One region of the Crassaminicella indica genome, then DNA from elsewhere that is predicted to be linked to it. Evidence: riboswitches for the same ligand, from Rfam matches in the RefSeq annotation. Region 1 holds a riboswitch; the other holds the start of a gene.

What was found. Region 1 has a riboswitch for thiamine pyrophosphate ahead of KVH43_RS08125 (thiamine-binding protein). Riboswitches for the same ligand answer to the same signal wherever they lie in the genome.
Region 2: linked by a shared signal. The riboswitch ahead of thiS (sulfur carrier protein ThiS) and the one ahead of KVH43_RS08125 (thiamine-binding protein) in region 1 are both predicted to bind thiamine pyrophosphate.

Annotation. Positions count from the first base shown of each region.
Region 1 covers NZ_CP078093.1:1,727,321-1,735,035, reverse strand. Annotated here, with positions in the region: gene KVH43_RS08140 (ABC transporter ATP-binding protein) at 1-755, opposite strand, end outside; gene KVH43_RS08135 (ABC transporter substrate-binding protein) at 769-1,773, opposite strand; gene KVH43_RS08130 (ABC transporter permease) at 1,673-2,551, opposite strand; gene KVH43_RS08125 (thiamine-binding protein) at 2,523-2,813, opposite strand; TPP riboswitch at 2,876-2,985, opposite strand; gene KVH43_RS08120 (TlpA family protein disulfide reductase) at 3,060-3,659, opposite strand; gene KVH43_RS08115 (helix-turn-helix domain-containing protein) at 3,673-3,900, opposite strand; gene KVH43_RS08110 (DUF2975 domain-containing protein) at 3,912-4,406, opposite strand; gene KVH43_RS08105 (2-hydroxyacyl-CoA dehydratase) at 4,566-7,715, opposite strand, start outside.
Region 2 covers NZ_CP078093.1:834,820-842,534, reverse strand. Annotated here, with positions in the region: gene hpdB (4-hydroxyphenylacetate decarboxylase large subunit) at 1-1,960, opposite strand, end outside; gene KVH43_RS04025 (3-hydroxybutyryl-CoA dehydrogenase) at 2,367-3,206, shown strand; gene KVH43_RS04020 (sigma 54-interacting transcriptional regulator) at 3,364-5,067, shown strand; TPP riboswitch at 5,131-5,229, shown strand; TPP riboswitch at 5,278-5,387, shown strand; gene thiS (sulfur carrier protein ThiS) at 5,482-5,676, shown strand; gene thiF (sulfur carrier protein ThiS adenylyltransferase ThiF) at 5,678-6,484, shown strand; gene KVH43_RS04005 (thiazole synthase) at 6,496-7,272, shown strand; gene thiH (2-iminoacetate synthase ThiH) at 7,272-7,715, shown strand, end outside.

The DNA.
Region 1 (7,715 bases):
TATTTTAATGCATCCATCAATATTTTTTTATAGTTTAAAAAGCTTTCTGTAACAACAATATCTTTTTTCCTCGGTCTTTCAAAACTTATTCTTACTTCTTTTAAAACTCTTGCAGGTCTTTGACTAAGTACATAAATTCTATCTGATAAATAAATTGCTTCCTCTATATCATGAGTAATAAAAAGAACTGATCTTTTAAATTGACGCCATATGTCAAGAAGCCACTCCTGCATTTTTGAACGATTAATTGCATCTAATGCTCCAAATGGCTCATCAAGCAGCAAAAGCTCACTATCTACTAAGAATGTTCGAAGAAGTGCAGCCCTTTGTCGCATCCCACCTGATAATTCATTAGGGTATGCTTGTTCAAATCCTTCTAATCCAAAAGTATCAAAATACTTTTTTACCTCTTTTTTTGCCTCTCTTTTATTTTTTCCTTGAATTTCAAGAGGCAATATCACATTATCTATGAGCGTTCTCCAGGGCATTAGTAAATCCTTTTGGTGCATATAACTTGCTCTTTGATTAGATTTTTCTAAAGGTTCTCCATCTATTTCTACTAAACCTTCATATGCTTTCTCTAATTTTGTAATAATATGAAACAAAGTACTTTTTCCACAGCCACTAGGACCTATTATGGAAACAAATTCTCCCTTGTTTACATATAAGTTGATATTCTCTAATACCTTTAAGACATCTCTTTTGGAAATATAATCCATATGCACATTAGTTAACCTAATTTTAGGTGTTTGCATTTCTTTCTACTCCTTATTCTTTAGGTAAAAATTCATTAGTAAATGCAGCGTCTATATCAATTTTCTTTGCAATTAAAGCTCTATCGAAAAGCCAATTTGTATAATTTTCCCATACTTCTCTTTTCTGAATTCCCCATTGGCTTGCCTCTGCCTTATACTTATCACTCAAGAATTTCTGACTTTCAACAACTAACTCCTTATTTAATTCTGGTGCGTATTTTAATAAAATATCAGCAGCCTCAACAGGATTTTTTATAGCATACTCATATCCTTTACTTGTAGCTTCCATAAATTTCTTTACTAAATCCTTCTTCTCATTTATATTTTTTTCATTAGTGATAATAACAGGTGTATAATAATCAAGAGCAGAATCTTCTTTTCCTAAATCAATATAATTTAGTTCAATTCCCTTAAGCTTTGCTTCAATCCCTGTCCATCCTTCAAAAATCCATGCAAAATCAATATCCTTTTTACTTGAAGCAAAAAAATCTGTTGCCCCACTAGTAAGGATTTGAACTTTTTTTACATCTGCTCCATGCTTGTCCATCAGTGCCTTTAACGTTGCTTTCTCGATAGGAGAACCCCAACCACCATATCTTTTTCCTTCAAAATCCTTTGGTGTTTTAATCCCCTTTTCTTTCAAAGATGCAAAGCCTGATGTATTATGCTGTATAACTGCCGCAATAGATACCACAGGAACATCTTCTACTCTAGCTAATGTTACTTGCTCTTGATAGCTTATACCAAACTGTGCTTTATCTGATGCTACTAGCTGTTCTGCAGTTCCTTCTGCTGGTTGAATAATTTCAACATCTAGTCCCATATCTTTATAATATCCTTTATCCTTTGCAACATAAAGACCTGTATGGTTTGTATTTGGCGTCCAATCTAGTGTTACCGTAATTTTTTGAAGTTTATTATCTTCCTTTTGTACTTCCTCTTTCTTCTCGGCACAACCTGATAAACCTAAAACCATTACCAATAGAACGATCAATAAATTTTTTACTTTTTTTAACATGTAAATCTCTCCTTTGATTTGTTTGCTGATTCCACGGCATAATTTTTTTTGAAACTCTTTCAATCAATTGAAATATGCCAATGCTTAAGATCACCACGACAAATATATCTGCAAATAAAGCTGCTATACGAAAAGAGTTCATGGCACGAGTCATATATACTCCTAAACCACTTTTAGCTCCAATCCATTCTGCCAAAACAGCACCCATAATGCTGTAAGTAGCTGCAATTTTCAACCCTGAAAAAAATGCTGGCAGTGTGGCTGGCATCTGTACCTTTATAAATATTTGAAAAGGCTTTGCACCCATAACCTTCATCAAATTGATAAGATCTTGATCTACAGTCTCTAGTCCTTCTATAACACTTACAGCAATAGGAAAAAAACAAACCAACACAACAATTACAATTTTGGGCAAAATCCCAAATCCCAGCCAAATCATAAAAAGAGGTGCTAAAGCAATAATAGGAACAGTCTGGGATATGACAAATATCGGATAGATGATTTTTTTCAGAAGTTCATACTTATTCATCAGTCCTGCTGCAAAAATTGCAAATATAGTAGCTATAACAAAGCCTATACTAGCTTCAACAATAGTAGTTTTTGTATGTTCCCACAAAATTTGCCTATATTCGATCAAAGCACTTATTATAGAAGATGGTGCTGGAAGTATATATTTTGGTATATTATATATTTTTATAAGTATTTCCCATAAAATAATTAAAAAAACAATAAAAGCAATGGGTAGTACTTTATCTCCTGTATTTTCCCACTTTTTCATGCATAGTCACGCCCTCTGGTTTATAGTCAATTTTTACCATAGAAATAACTCTACTGGCTCCTTCTTCTACACAAATTTCCTGTGCTCTTTTTACAATGTCTAAAAGCTTATCTAAATCTCCCTCCATGGTAGTTTCCATAGGCCCTACTTCATACTTTACACCACTTTTATCAATAAGCTCAATCACTTTGTCTACTACGGGATATATCCTTTCTTCTAAAACTACAGGCAAAACCTGTATACTTACGTTTACATTTGCCATTTTTTCGCTCCTCTCTAAATCTTTAAAATTTTTCCAACAAAAAAATGCTGCTCAGAATAGGCAGCAGTTTTTATGTGCATTCCCTACGCTGGCATTACCCAGATCAGGTCTCATGGTCGGAATATTTTTTATTCCCTCTCAGCCAAAAACATCAGCTCCCATTGATTATTTTATTTACTATTTTTAGTATATACTTTTTTTGAATAAAATCAATACTTTTCTACTCAAGGTGTATTTTATAAATATTTATTTTGTATTTTCTACCATTTTAAGCTTTTCTATGATCGCTTTCCTATAATCTTCTTCTGAACGTCCTCCATTATATACATCTCCCACAATATTTCCCTTCTCATCTACAAATATTGTAGTAGGAAAAAAAGTCACGAAATCTAACAACTGCTTCTTCAACACATCATCAGGAATCAAAACACGAAAATCAGCATTTGACTTTTTCATGATTTTTTGTGCAGCTTCTACAGTATCTTCATCATCTCCAGCATCAACACATATGCCTATAATATTTGATCCTTTAGGTAAATTTTTATAAGCCTTTCCTATATCCGGCATTTCTTCTACACAAGGGCTACAAAAAGTTCCCCAAATATTCACCATAGTAATTTTATAATCCTTAAAAATATCTGAAGTGATTTTCTCACTATTCAGATCTTTCGTTTCAAATCCTGATATATTAAGATTACTAAATTTTTCATTATATTCTTCATACTGCTGTGATTCTTCTTCTTCTGTTAACATGATAGGATCAGCTGGTCCTATTATAACCGCTACTGCCAATAAACAAATTATACTTGCTAAAATTATTAATAATATCTTGAATGGCTTCTTCATCTTTACCTCCAGTTTATAAAATCTCTGATTTTTTTTTATCAGGAACATATTCTAATAAATCCCCTGGCTGACAATTAAGTTCTCTACATATAGCTTCTAATGTTGTAAATCTTATAGCCTTTGCTTTGTTATTTTTAAGTATAGATAAATTAGCATTTGTAATCCCCACTCTTTCTGCAAGCTCTGTAAGAGAGATTTTTCTCTTTGCCATCATCACATCTAAATTTATAACAATCCCCATAGCAACCTCCTCTAAATAGTAAAATCATTTTCTTCTTTTACTTCAACAGCTTGCTGGAAAACTTTTGATAATACTAAAATAAAACAACCCGAAAAGAAAAATATAAAAAATTCCATATCTGTATGAACGCCTTTCATATCTATAGTTATAAGATTAAAATCTACATATTTAGGATTTATAAAAAAGTTAATCAAATAGCATCCTGTAATAATAAAGCATTCTATAGCTATATTTCTTAATCTTTTTACATTTTCTCTTATAAATGGATTTACATATATTAAAGAATCTAAAATTTGTCTTAAATGAAAAATAATCATCATCAAGGAAATACTGCCTATTACAAACAAAGTATAAATAATGCTTTTTCTGATCAAACTTATATTTAAATCATTACTTGATAATACATGAATGGATAAATAGATAAACATTCCAACCCCAATAGTAAGCAAAATATTTAACAAAATCTTTAAAGCACTAGTTAAAGATCCTTTTCCATAATACCTCATACACATACCTCCCTTATTATTTTACTAATCTATATTACCATGCTATAAAATGTTTTTCAATATTTTTTTATCGAAAAACGATAACTTATTGTTTCCTCGCTTTTTTTATAATTCTAAATACACTAACATTAAAAGGACTTCTCCTGAGAAGTCCTTTTATTATGCATAGCTTTCTTCCTTTTCTAAATTTTTGAAGGCTACTGAAAGCATAAGCTTTATACGATTGATTTGATTCACTTCACTTGCACCAGGATCATAATCAATAGGCACAATATTGGCTTTTGGATAGCTTCTTCTAAGCTCCTTAATCATTCCCTTTCCTGTAATATGATTAGGAAGACACGCAAATGGCTGAAGACACAAGATATTTTCTGTACCACTTTCTATTAACTCCACCATTTCTGCTGTTAGGAACCAACCTTCTCCTGTTTGATTACATAAGGATAAATGTTTTTTTGCAAGATGAGCTAACTCATAAATTTCTTTTGGAGGTTCAAACCGACTGCTCTTCTTTAGAAGCTTTCTCATATCCTTTCTATAAGTTTCAATCCCGTTTATAGTAATGTTTCCCATAATCATTCCTATAAAGCTTCCAGACAATTTTTCATACTTTGTTTTGCGATCATACGCACAGTATAATAAAAAATCCGTAAGATCTGGTACAACTACCTCTGCTCCTTCTGCTTCTAAAAAGTCTACCACATGATTATTCGCATCTGGATGAAATTTTACTAGTATTTCTCCTACTACACCTACTCTTGGTTTTACTAAATCTTCATCGATTGGTAAATTATCAAAGTCTTCAACAATTTTTTTTATATTTTCTTTAAAATCCTTTTTCCTACCTCTAAGTAAGCTTTCTTTGCATTTTTTTACCCATTTTTGATACAAAGCATTGGCTGAGCCTTTTATTTTTTCATAAGGACGAACTCTTAATAAAACTCTCATTAAAAGATCTCCATAAATAAGCCCCATCATTAAATTATCTAGTGTAGTGGGCTTTAGCTTAAACCCTGGATTTTTCTCTAGTCCTGATGCATTTATTGAAATCACCGGTATATGCTCCATGCCTGCATCCTTTAATGCTTTTCTTAAAAAGGCTATATAATTGGTTGCACGACACCCTCCACCTGTTTGGGATATCATAACAGAAGTATTGTTCAAATCATATTTTCCTGATTTTAAAGCTTCCATAATCTGTCCTATTGTAATAATTGCTGGATAGCATGCATCATTATGCACATATGCAAGTCCCTCATCTATAGCAGATTTTCCTACATCTCCTAAAACTTCCACATTGTATCCTGCTTTTTTAAATCCTACATCTAAAAACTGAAAATGAATAGGTGACATTTGTGGAACTAAAATCGTATGATTTTTTTTCATTTTCTTCGTAAACAGCACCCTTTCATCATTTTCATAAAGTTTCTTTGGTTCAAAATTTCTCTTATCTCTTTCTTTAATAGCTGCAAGAAGAGATCGAATACGAATTCTTACAGCTCCAAGATTATTTATTTCATCTATTTTCAACAAGGTATATATTTTTCCGTATCTTTCTAATATCTCTTGTACTTGATCTGTAGTAATAGCATCTAAGCCACAGCCAAAGGAGTTTAGCTGAACGAACTCTAGGTTTTTATTTTTTGCAACAAAGGTAGCAGCTCTATAAAGTCTTGAATGATATACCCATTGATCTACCACACGCAGAGGTCTTTCTGGTTTTGTAAGATGACTCACACTATCCTCAGAAAGTACTACAAAGCCTAAAGACTCTATAAGCTCTGGAATCCCATGGTTAATCTCAGGGTCCACATGATACGGTCTTCCTGCTAAGACTATTCCTTTTAGTTGATTTTCTTCTATATATTTTAAAGCCTCTTCACCTTTTTTCCTTATATCATATCGATAAGCTTCAAGCTCCTTATAAGCAAATCTTACAGCTTTTTTTATATCCATTTTAGGAATATTTTCTCTTGACAGCTCTTCTATCAATCTTTTTTCCATTCTCTTTTCATCATCTATTGGTAGAAAAGGATGATAAAACATAATCTCTCCATTCTTTAAAGGATCAATATTAGCATAAATAGCCTCTGCATAAGAGGTAACTACAGGACAATTATAGTTATTTCCTGCATCCTTATCTTCTTTTTTGTTGTAGGGAATGCATGGATAAAAAATCTTTTTAACTCCTTTATTAATTAGATCCATAATATGACCATGTACAAGCTTTGCTGGATAACATACACTTTCTGATGGAATAGTTTCCATCCCAAGTTCGTATATTTTTTTCGATGAACGACCTGAAAGAATTACTTGATATCCTAATTGGGTAAAGAAAGTATACCAAAATGGATAATCCTCATACATATTAAGGACTCTAGGAATACCTATTATCCCTCTTTTTGCCTTATCCTTATATAATGGTTTATAATTAAATACTCTTTTGTACTTATATGCATAAAGGTTTGGAATTGACTTTTCTTTTTTTTCTATACCAGCTCCTCTTTCACAACGATTACCTGATATAAACTCTCTTCCATCTGAAAAATGATTAACTGTAATAAGACAATTATTTCCACACAATCCGCATCTTTTCATAGATATTTCTGTTTTAAAATTTGTAAGCTCTTCCATCTTTAATAATTTACTTTCATATCCTGTACTAAATTGCTCTTTTGCAATAAGTGCTGCACCAAAAGCACCCATAATTCCTGCAATATCAGGTCTTATCACTTCTTTTCCAATGATTTTTTCTAAAGCTCTTAAAACAGCATCATTATAAAATGTTCCACCCTGTACAACAATTTTTTCTCCTAAATCCTTTGGATTTCTCATTCTTATAACTTTATATAGTGCATTTTTAATGACAGATATGGATATGCCTGCTGAAATATCAGCTACATCTATATTTTCCTTTTGAGCCTGTTTTACCCTTGAATTCATAAATACAGTACAACGAGTCCCAAGATCTACTGGATTTTTTGATTTTATTGCTTTTTTTGTAAATGCTTCTACCTCTAGATTTAGTGAATTTGCAAAGGTTTCAATAAACGAACCACAGCCTGATGAACATGCTTCATTTAGCATAATAGAATCAATAGCCCCATTATGAATTTTTAAGCTCTTCATATCCTGTCCACCAATATCTAATACAAAATCTACTCCCGGAAGAAAGAATTCAGCCGCCTTATAATGAGCAACCGTCTCTATTTCTCCTATATCTACCTTAAGAGCAGCTTTTATCAAATGCTCCCCATAGCCTGTTACTGCCGAATTTACAATTTTAGTCTTTTTATTAATATTTTTATA
Region 2 (7,715 bases), 890 kb from region 1:
AGTTTACCATATTGATAGTACCACAGCTTTCAACATTAAAGGTTGCGTTGTAACGATATCCTAAATGACCTATATGATGGCCTTTATCTAAACAATCTGGCTTTAACATAGAACTAAATATGGACATATTATGTTTTCTCCAGATATCGTGTTGAATATTGTTAGTTGTTGTTAAGCAGTCAACAGTCATCTCATAGTAATCTTTAAAGCATTCCCATAACTCCTCATAGCTTTCGAGCTTTTTATTATGAGGAGGATATACTTGAAGTCCTGTTCTATGATCCTTACCATTTGTGATAACTAACTCAAGTATCTTTGGATTTGCGATAAAGTGTACACCTACACTAGTTGGTTGACCTGCGCCACCTGGAATCTCATAAGTTTTTCCATTAAGAGTCAATGTTTTCCAACAGGCAGGAGAAGTTTCAAGACATCCTCCAATAGCAAAGGAGCGAGCCTCTTCTACGGTCATTCCTTCAGAACCGTATTGCTGTAATAAAAATTCAATACCGCCTCTATTATTCATCCAAGCTGGATATCCTGTACCTGTTTTATCACATTCAATACATTTTAATAAGAATTCTTCTGGCAATTTTTCATCATAAAGAACTGACAAAGTCGGCTGTGGAGTTGCACAAGTAATCCCTGCTTCTACAATAAGCATTTCAAGAGGGTTTGTAGCAGATTTACCATCTCTTGTCAAACCACCGATGCTTAAGTTATTAAAAGTATTTCCAGAAAGAACGCCACCTACAACTCCAGTAGATGCAAAACAGTCAATACAAGTCATTTTAATTCTGTGAAGCTCTAAAAGCTCAAGAACTTCTTTTTCTGTAATACGACCAGCATCTATATCTTGTTCAAACCACGGATAAAGAATTTGTCCGAGTCTTCCAGGAGATAATCCAGAAATAGCATCTTCATTTAAGCAAGCGATGTGTACAATATAAGTAAGCTGAAGGGCTTCTCTAAAGCTGCGAGGTTGTTTGTGAGAAATCCATTCTAAACAAGATGATATTTCCTCATACTCTTTTTTCTGAACAGGATCTACAGTTGCTGATGATAGTCTTTTTGCTTCTTTTGCATAATTTAGAATCCAAGCTTGCACACCTTCTAAAACTATTTTTACAGCTTCATAGAAATACAAACGGTCCATACCAATAAGACCATCACCACCTGCTCGTCCTGCAACCTTTTTCTTACAATCCTCAGCCATTTCAATAAGGGCATCAAAGCCGTACTGTAGAGGATAGTAATAGTTAATGATTTCACGTCCTTGTGGTAAAGTAAATCCAGAGTCAAACATACAAATAAGAGATCTCATTATGTTTTCTTTCATTTGATATTCTGGAACCATCTGTTCATATTTATGACCCAAATCATCTACGCTTCGTCCAACCCATTCTTTAGCCAACTTTACTAATACAGGGATTTCTTCTTTGCGCATTCCAAATTTACCAGCTATAGAAACTACATTGCCAAAGCTTTCTGTAACATTTCCACCGCCTGTACCAAATTTGCTTAATTCTCCTGCACTAGCACTTCCTCTTTCTAATGCTTCTTTGTAAAGTTCGTCCTCTTTTGCTACAAAAAATCCCTCTGATAACCATGGCATTGGGAAGGAACCTCTATAATAGCTTGCTTTTTGCATAACAAGCTTTTCACCAGGGAATATAACAGGAGTTAGATGAGAAAAAGCACATTTCAATGCTTCTGCACGTCTGACAACTGTAACTTCACCTTCTAATTCATTCCATTTACGGGTGTACCAATAAGGAAATTCAGTATTGGCAGAAGATAATGTGTCGTAATAAATGTCTCTTAATTTTTTTGCGCGTTCAGTAGGTTCTTTTTTTACTTCTCTATCGATCATTTTTTCTGGTGCGCTCCCACCAGCTTGGAAATTGATGGGTAACCCTTTTGCTGCTAAAATATCTGCTAATTTTTTTTTAGTTCCCATCAAAACCCCCCCTTTTTTTATTTGAATTTTTATGAAAAAAGAAAGCTAAGCTTTACATATAATAATGTGTATTGTATTTGCGAAAAGAATATGACAGATTTACATAAAAATAATTTTTTGAAACGAGTGTAAATCAAAAGAAATATGTAAACTTAATTTACACATATGAAGTATGTGTAGGATGCAGTAAAATCTCATTATAGTGTTTACTTAATTTACAAAACAGCACTTGTAGATAAAGGTATAAAAGTAAATGAGTAAATGAATATAAGTAGTTCAAATGAAAGCAACGGATTAAAACTTTTATGAATAAAATAAAAACTTGGTATAAGATTTGCGTAGTAGATTTTATGATACTGAAAAAATTATAAAAGCAATTTATAAAATAAAATTTGGGAGGTTCTTTATGGAAAAGATTTGTGTAATTGGTGCTGGAACAATGGGATCAGGAATCGTACAAGCTTTTGCGCAAGCAGGATACCAAGTGATCATGAAAGATATTCAAGAAAGTTCTTTAGAAAGAGGACTTGAGATGATCACAAAAAATTTAGAAAAGTGTATTAAAAATGGAAAAACTACTGAGAAAGAGAAAAATGAGATATTAGGAAGAATAACAACTACTACGGGGATGGATATAGTAGATGTAGATCTAGTAGTAGAAGCAGCAGTAGAATGTATTGAAAAAAAGAAAGAAATATTTGCAGAGCTGGATAAAGTTTGTAAAAAAGAAACTATTTTAGCTACTAATACATCATCACTTTCCATAACAGAAATAGCTACTGCAACTAATAGACCTGATAAGGTTATAGGAATGCATTTTTTTAATCCAGTTCCTGTTATGAAGCTTGTAGAAGTTATAAAGGGAGTTGCTACATCTGAAGAAACTAAAAATAATGTTTTAGAAATGACTAAAAAAATAGATAAAATCCCTGTAGAAGTAGAAGAGGCCCCAGGGTTTGTAGTAAATAGAATTTTAATTCCTATGATTAATGAAGCTATTGGTATTTTAGCAGAAGGTATTGCAAGTGCTGAAGATATTGATAAAGCTATGAAATTGGGTGCAAATCACCCTATAGGTCCTTTAGCTTTAGCTGATTTAATAGGAAATGATGTGAATTTAGCGATCATGGAAGTGCTTTACAAAGAATTTGGAGATCCAAAATATAGACCTCATCCATTGTTGAAAAAGATGGTGAAGGGAAATCTTTTAGGTAGAAAGACAGGGAAAGGATTTTATCAATATTAAAAATAATAATCTCTTGATACGTGTATCAAGGGATTTTATTAGCTTTAAATATACGCAAAATTCGACAAGTTTTGAGAAATTCAAAATATATGATATAATTTCAGTGAAATTGTATAAAGTATGCTTTGTAAATATATTGTCCTTGCTTTGAGGAGGGCTGAGCATGAGTAAATACTTTGATGCTTTAATTAATAATATTCCTGATGCACTTTTAGCAATAGATCAAGCTGGAAATATAATGGTCATGAACCAGCGTGCTGAAAAATTACTTGATTTAAAAAAAGAGGATATTATAGGAAAACATATTCACAAGATTATTCCAAACTGTAGACTTCCTATTATTGTGAAAACAGGAAAAGAGGAATTAAATAGGAATGTTTGCATCAATAAAAGACAGTATAGAATGAGTATGATGCCAATGATATTAGAAGGAAATGTTGAAGGAGCAATGGCTTTATTCCATGATATTACTAATTATAGAAAAATGAGCAAAGAAATGGATAAGGATAAGATATATATAGAAATACTAAATACTATTTTGGATACAGCCAATGAATGGGTTACTGTTGTTGATGAAAATGGAATCATTACTATGATGAGTAAAGCCTATAAAGAATTTTTAGATATATCAGAGCCTGAAGGAAAACATGTAGCAGAGGTTATTGAGAATACAAGACTTCATGTTGTATTAGAAACTGGAATTATGGAAGTGGGAGAAATTCAGGAAATAAAAAATAAAAGAATGATCTCTATGCGTGTTCCTATTAAAAAGGATGGAAGAATTATTGGTGCAGTTGGAAAGGTTATGTTTAAGGATATAAGAGATTTTCAAACACTTAGTAAAAAAATATCCAAACTAGAGAAGGAGATTGCTTACTATAAAAGTGAACTTAATAAGGAGAGGTCTGCAAAATATTCCTTTCAAGATTTAGTAGGAGAAAGTCCGAGTATGAGTATTGTAAAGGATATGGCAATGAAAGCAGCAAAAACGAGTTCTAATGTTCTTATTACAGGAGAGAGTGGAACAGGTAAGGAGCTTTTTGCTCATTCTATTCATAATGCTAGCAATAGATATTTAGGACCTTTTGTAAAAATAAACTGTGCAGCTATACCAGCAGAATTACTAGAATCAGAATTGTTTGGATATGAAGAGGGTGCTTTTACAGGTGCTAAAAAGGGAGGAAAGGAAGGGAAATTTGAGCTTGCAAATGGAGGAACGATTTTGTTAGATGAGATAGGGGATATGCCTTTTGCTATGCAGGCAAAGCTTTTAAGGGTTCTTCAGGAAAAAGAGGTAGAAAGACTTGGAGGGAATGTGATTCGAAAAATAGATGTTAGAATTATTTCATCTACGAATAAAGATTTAGATGCTCTAGTGAAGAATGGTGAATTTCGTGAAGACCTTTTTTATAGATTAAATGTAATGTCTATTAAGATACCTCCTCTTAGAGAAAGAAAAGAAGATATAGAAGCCCTTGCTAATGAACTTAAAATGAAATTATCTAATAGATTAGGTATTTATGTAGAAGGGATTTCTCAGGGAGCGATAGAAATATTAAAAAAATATGCTTGGCCTGGAAATATAAGAGAGCTTGAAAATGTTATTGAAAGGGCTATAAACCTTTTAGATTCAGACTTAATAATAAAACCAAAGCATTTACCAACAAGACTTACTAAAAATGATAAAAAAAACTATCCTATAGGAAATAAGTCATTAAAAGAGATGGTAGAAGAAATGGAGAAAGATATGATAGTAGCCTGTTTGAAAGAGAATAATGGAAACAAATATCAAACAGCGAAATCTCTTGGAATTAGCCGTGTAGGACTTTATAAGAAATTGAAGAGATATGGATTAGAATAATTAGGTATATAATCAAAAACTTTACAAAATCATAATTAAGGATTACAATAAAAGAGAATAGAATAGAAATGCTAGGGGTGCCTTTTGGCTGAGAGGGAGAAATCCTAACCCTTATAACCTGATGCAGTTAATACTGCCGTAGGGAAGCTAAAGATAAAAATGATTATTTTTAAAGCTTACCCTAGGGTAAGCTTTTTAAAATGGAAAATTTTATAAACTATGGGGAGCTCATGTTGATGGGCTGAGAAAGAGATGAAATCTCTGACCCGTATAACCTGATTTGGGTAATGCCAACGTAGGGAATATTTTGTACGCTATTATTTAAAGTGCGAATTCTCTATGAATTCGCACTTTTTTAATATATTAATTTTAATGTGTTTTTGGGATAAAGCGTAAAAGAAAGGAGGGAAAAGCATGATAATCAATGGAAAAGAAATGGATTTTGATTCAGAGATAACTATTTGTGAGATGTTGAAAAAATTAGATTTGAATGAAGAAAAGGTAGTTGTAGAAGTAAATCTTACAATTATTCCAAAAGAAAAATATAATGAGCATGTATTAAACAAAGCAGATAAAGTAGAGATCGTAAGCTTTGTTGGAGGTGGTTGATTTGAAAATATATGTAAATGAAAAGCCGGTTATTGTAAATGAAAGATCTACAGCCTTTGGAATTCGTGATTTTGTAAAAAAGGAAGCAGATATTGTTGTTTTAAACGGATTTATTTTAAGAGAAGATGCACCTTTGAAGAAGGATGACAGACTTACTCTCATTATAAGAGGAGAAATTCCAAATGAAGAGGAGTTAGAAGCTTTACTAGTAGCTAGACATACACCGGGAGTTCATGAAAAAGTAAAAAAGGCATGTGTAGGGATTGCAGGACTTGGGGGACTTGGTTCAAATGTAGCTGTCTCTTTAGCAAGATTAGGAATAGGAAAACTAGTGCTTATAGATTTTGATGTAGTTGAGCCAAGCAATTTAAATAGGCAGCAGTATTTTACAAAGCATATAGGAATGAAAAAAACAGAAGCAATAAAAGATGTCCTAAAAAATATTAATCCTTTTGTAGATGTTGAAACAAAAGATTTATACCTTGATGAAAGCAATATAAAGGATTGCTTTGAAGATGCGGATATTATTGTGGAAGCATTGGACAATCCTATGTGTAAAGCAACTTTAGTCAATACAGCTTTATCTAAGCTTCCTGAGAAATATATCGTTGCAGCCTCTGGAATGGCTGGATATTTTTCGAATAATACAATAAAAACAAAAATAGTGAGAGATCGCTTCTATTTAGTTGGAGATGAAATATCAGAAGCAAAGCCGGGCTGTGGACTCATGGCACCGAGAGTTGCTATCGCCGCAAATCATCAAGCGAATACAGTGCTTAGGATTATTTTAGAAGAATATGAAGTTTAGGAGATGATGGAATGGATTTATTGAAAATTGGAGGAATTGAATTAAAAAGCAGATTGTTCATTGGGACTGGAAAATTTCCGAGTAAAAAAATTATACCTGATGTTATTAAAAGCTCTGAAACTCAAGTAGTTACAATGGCGGTGAGAAGAGTTGATCTTGAAGCTAAGGAAGAAAATATCCTTGAATATATTTCCAAAGATGTTATATGGCTTCCAAATACCTCTGGAGCAAGAAATGCAGAAGAAGCTGTGAGGATTGCAAGACTTGCAAGGGCTATGGGCTGTGGTGATTGGGTAAAGATTGAGGTTATATCTGATCATAAGTATTTACTTCCTGATAATCAAGAAACTATTAAAGCAACGGAAATTTTATCAAAGGAAGGCTTTGTTGTACTTCCTTATATGAGTCCTGATCTTATGAGTGCAAAGAGATTGGTAGATGCAGGTGCAGCAGCAGTAATGCCTTTGGGGGCACCTATAGGAACAAATAGAGGAATTAGGACGAAGGAGCTTATTGAGATTTTGATTGACGAAATAGATTTACCAATCATTGTAGATGCAGGAATTGGAAAGCCATCAGAGGCGGCTGAAGCTATGGAAATGGGTGCAGCAGCAGTTTTAGTAAATACAGCTATTGCTACTTCTGATGACCCTGTAAATATGGCAAAAGCATTCTCTCTTGCAGTAATAGCAGGAAGAACTGCATATCTTTCAAAATTAGGAGCTACTAAAAAATGTGCTATTGCTTCTTCTCCACTTACAGGATTTTTGAATGAAGGTGAGTTTTGATGGGCTTTTATGATGTTTATATAAATTTTAAGGATTTTGATTATGATGCTTTTTTTGAAAATGTTACATCAACAGAGATTAAAAGAATACTAAATAAAAATAAAATAAATATTTATGATTTTTTAGCACTATTGTCTCCAAAGGCAGAAAGTTTTTTAGAAGAAATGGCACAAAAGGCACATGCTTTATCATTACAGCATTTTGGAAAGACCATATTATTATTTACTCCAATGTATATAGGAAACTTCTGTGTGAATAGATGTGCTTATTGTGGGTTTAATGTGGATAACAATATTAAAAGAAAAAAATTATCCCCAGAAGAAATAGAAAGGGAAGCTATTTCTATTGCTAAAACAGGACTTAAGCATATTCTTGTTTTAACAGGAGAATCCCCTAATGCTACACCAGTATCTTATATTATAGATGCAGTAAAGATTCTAAAG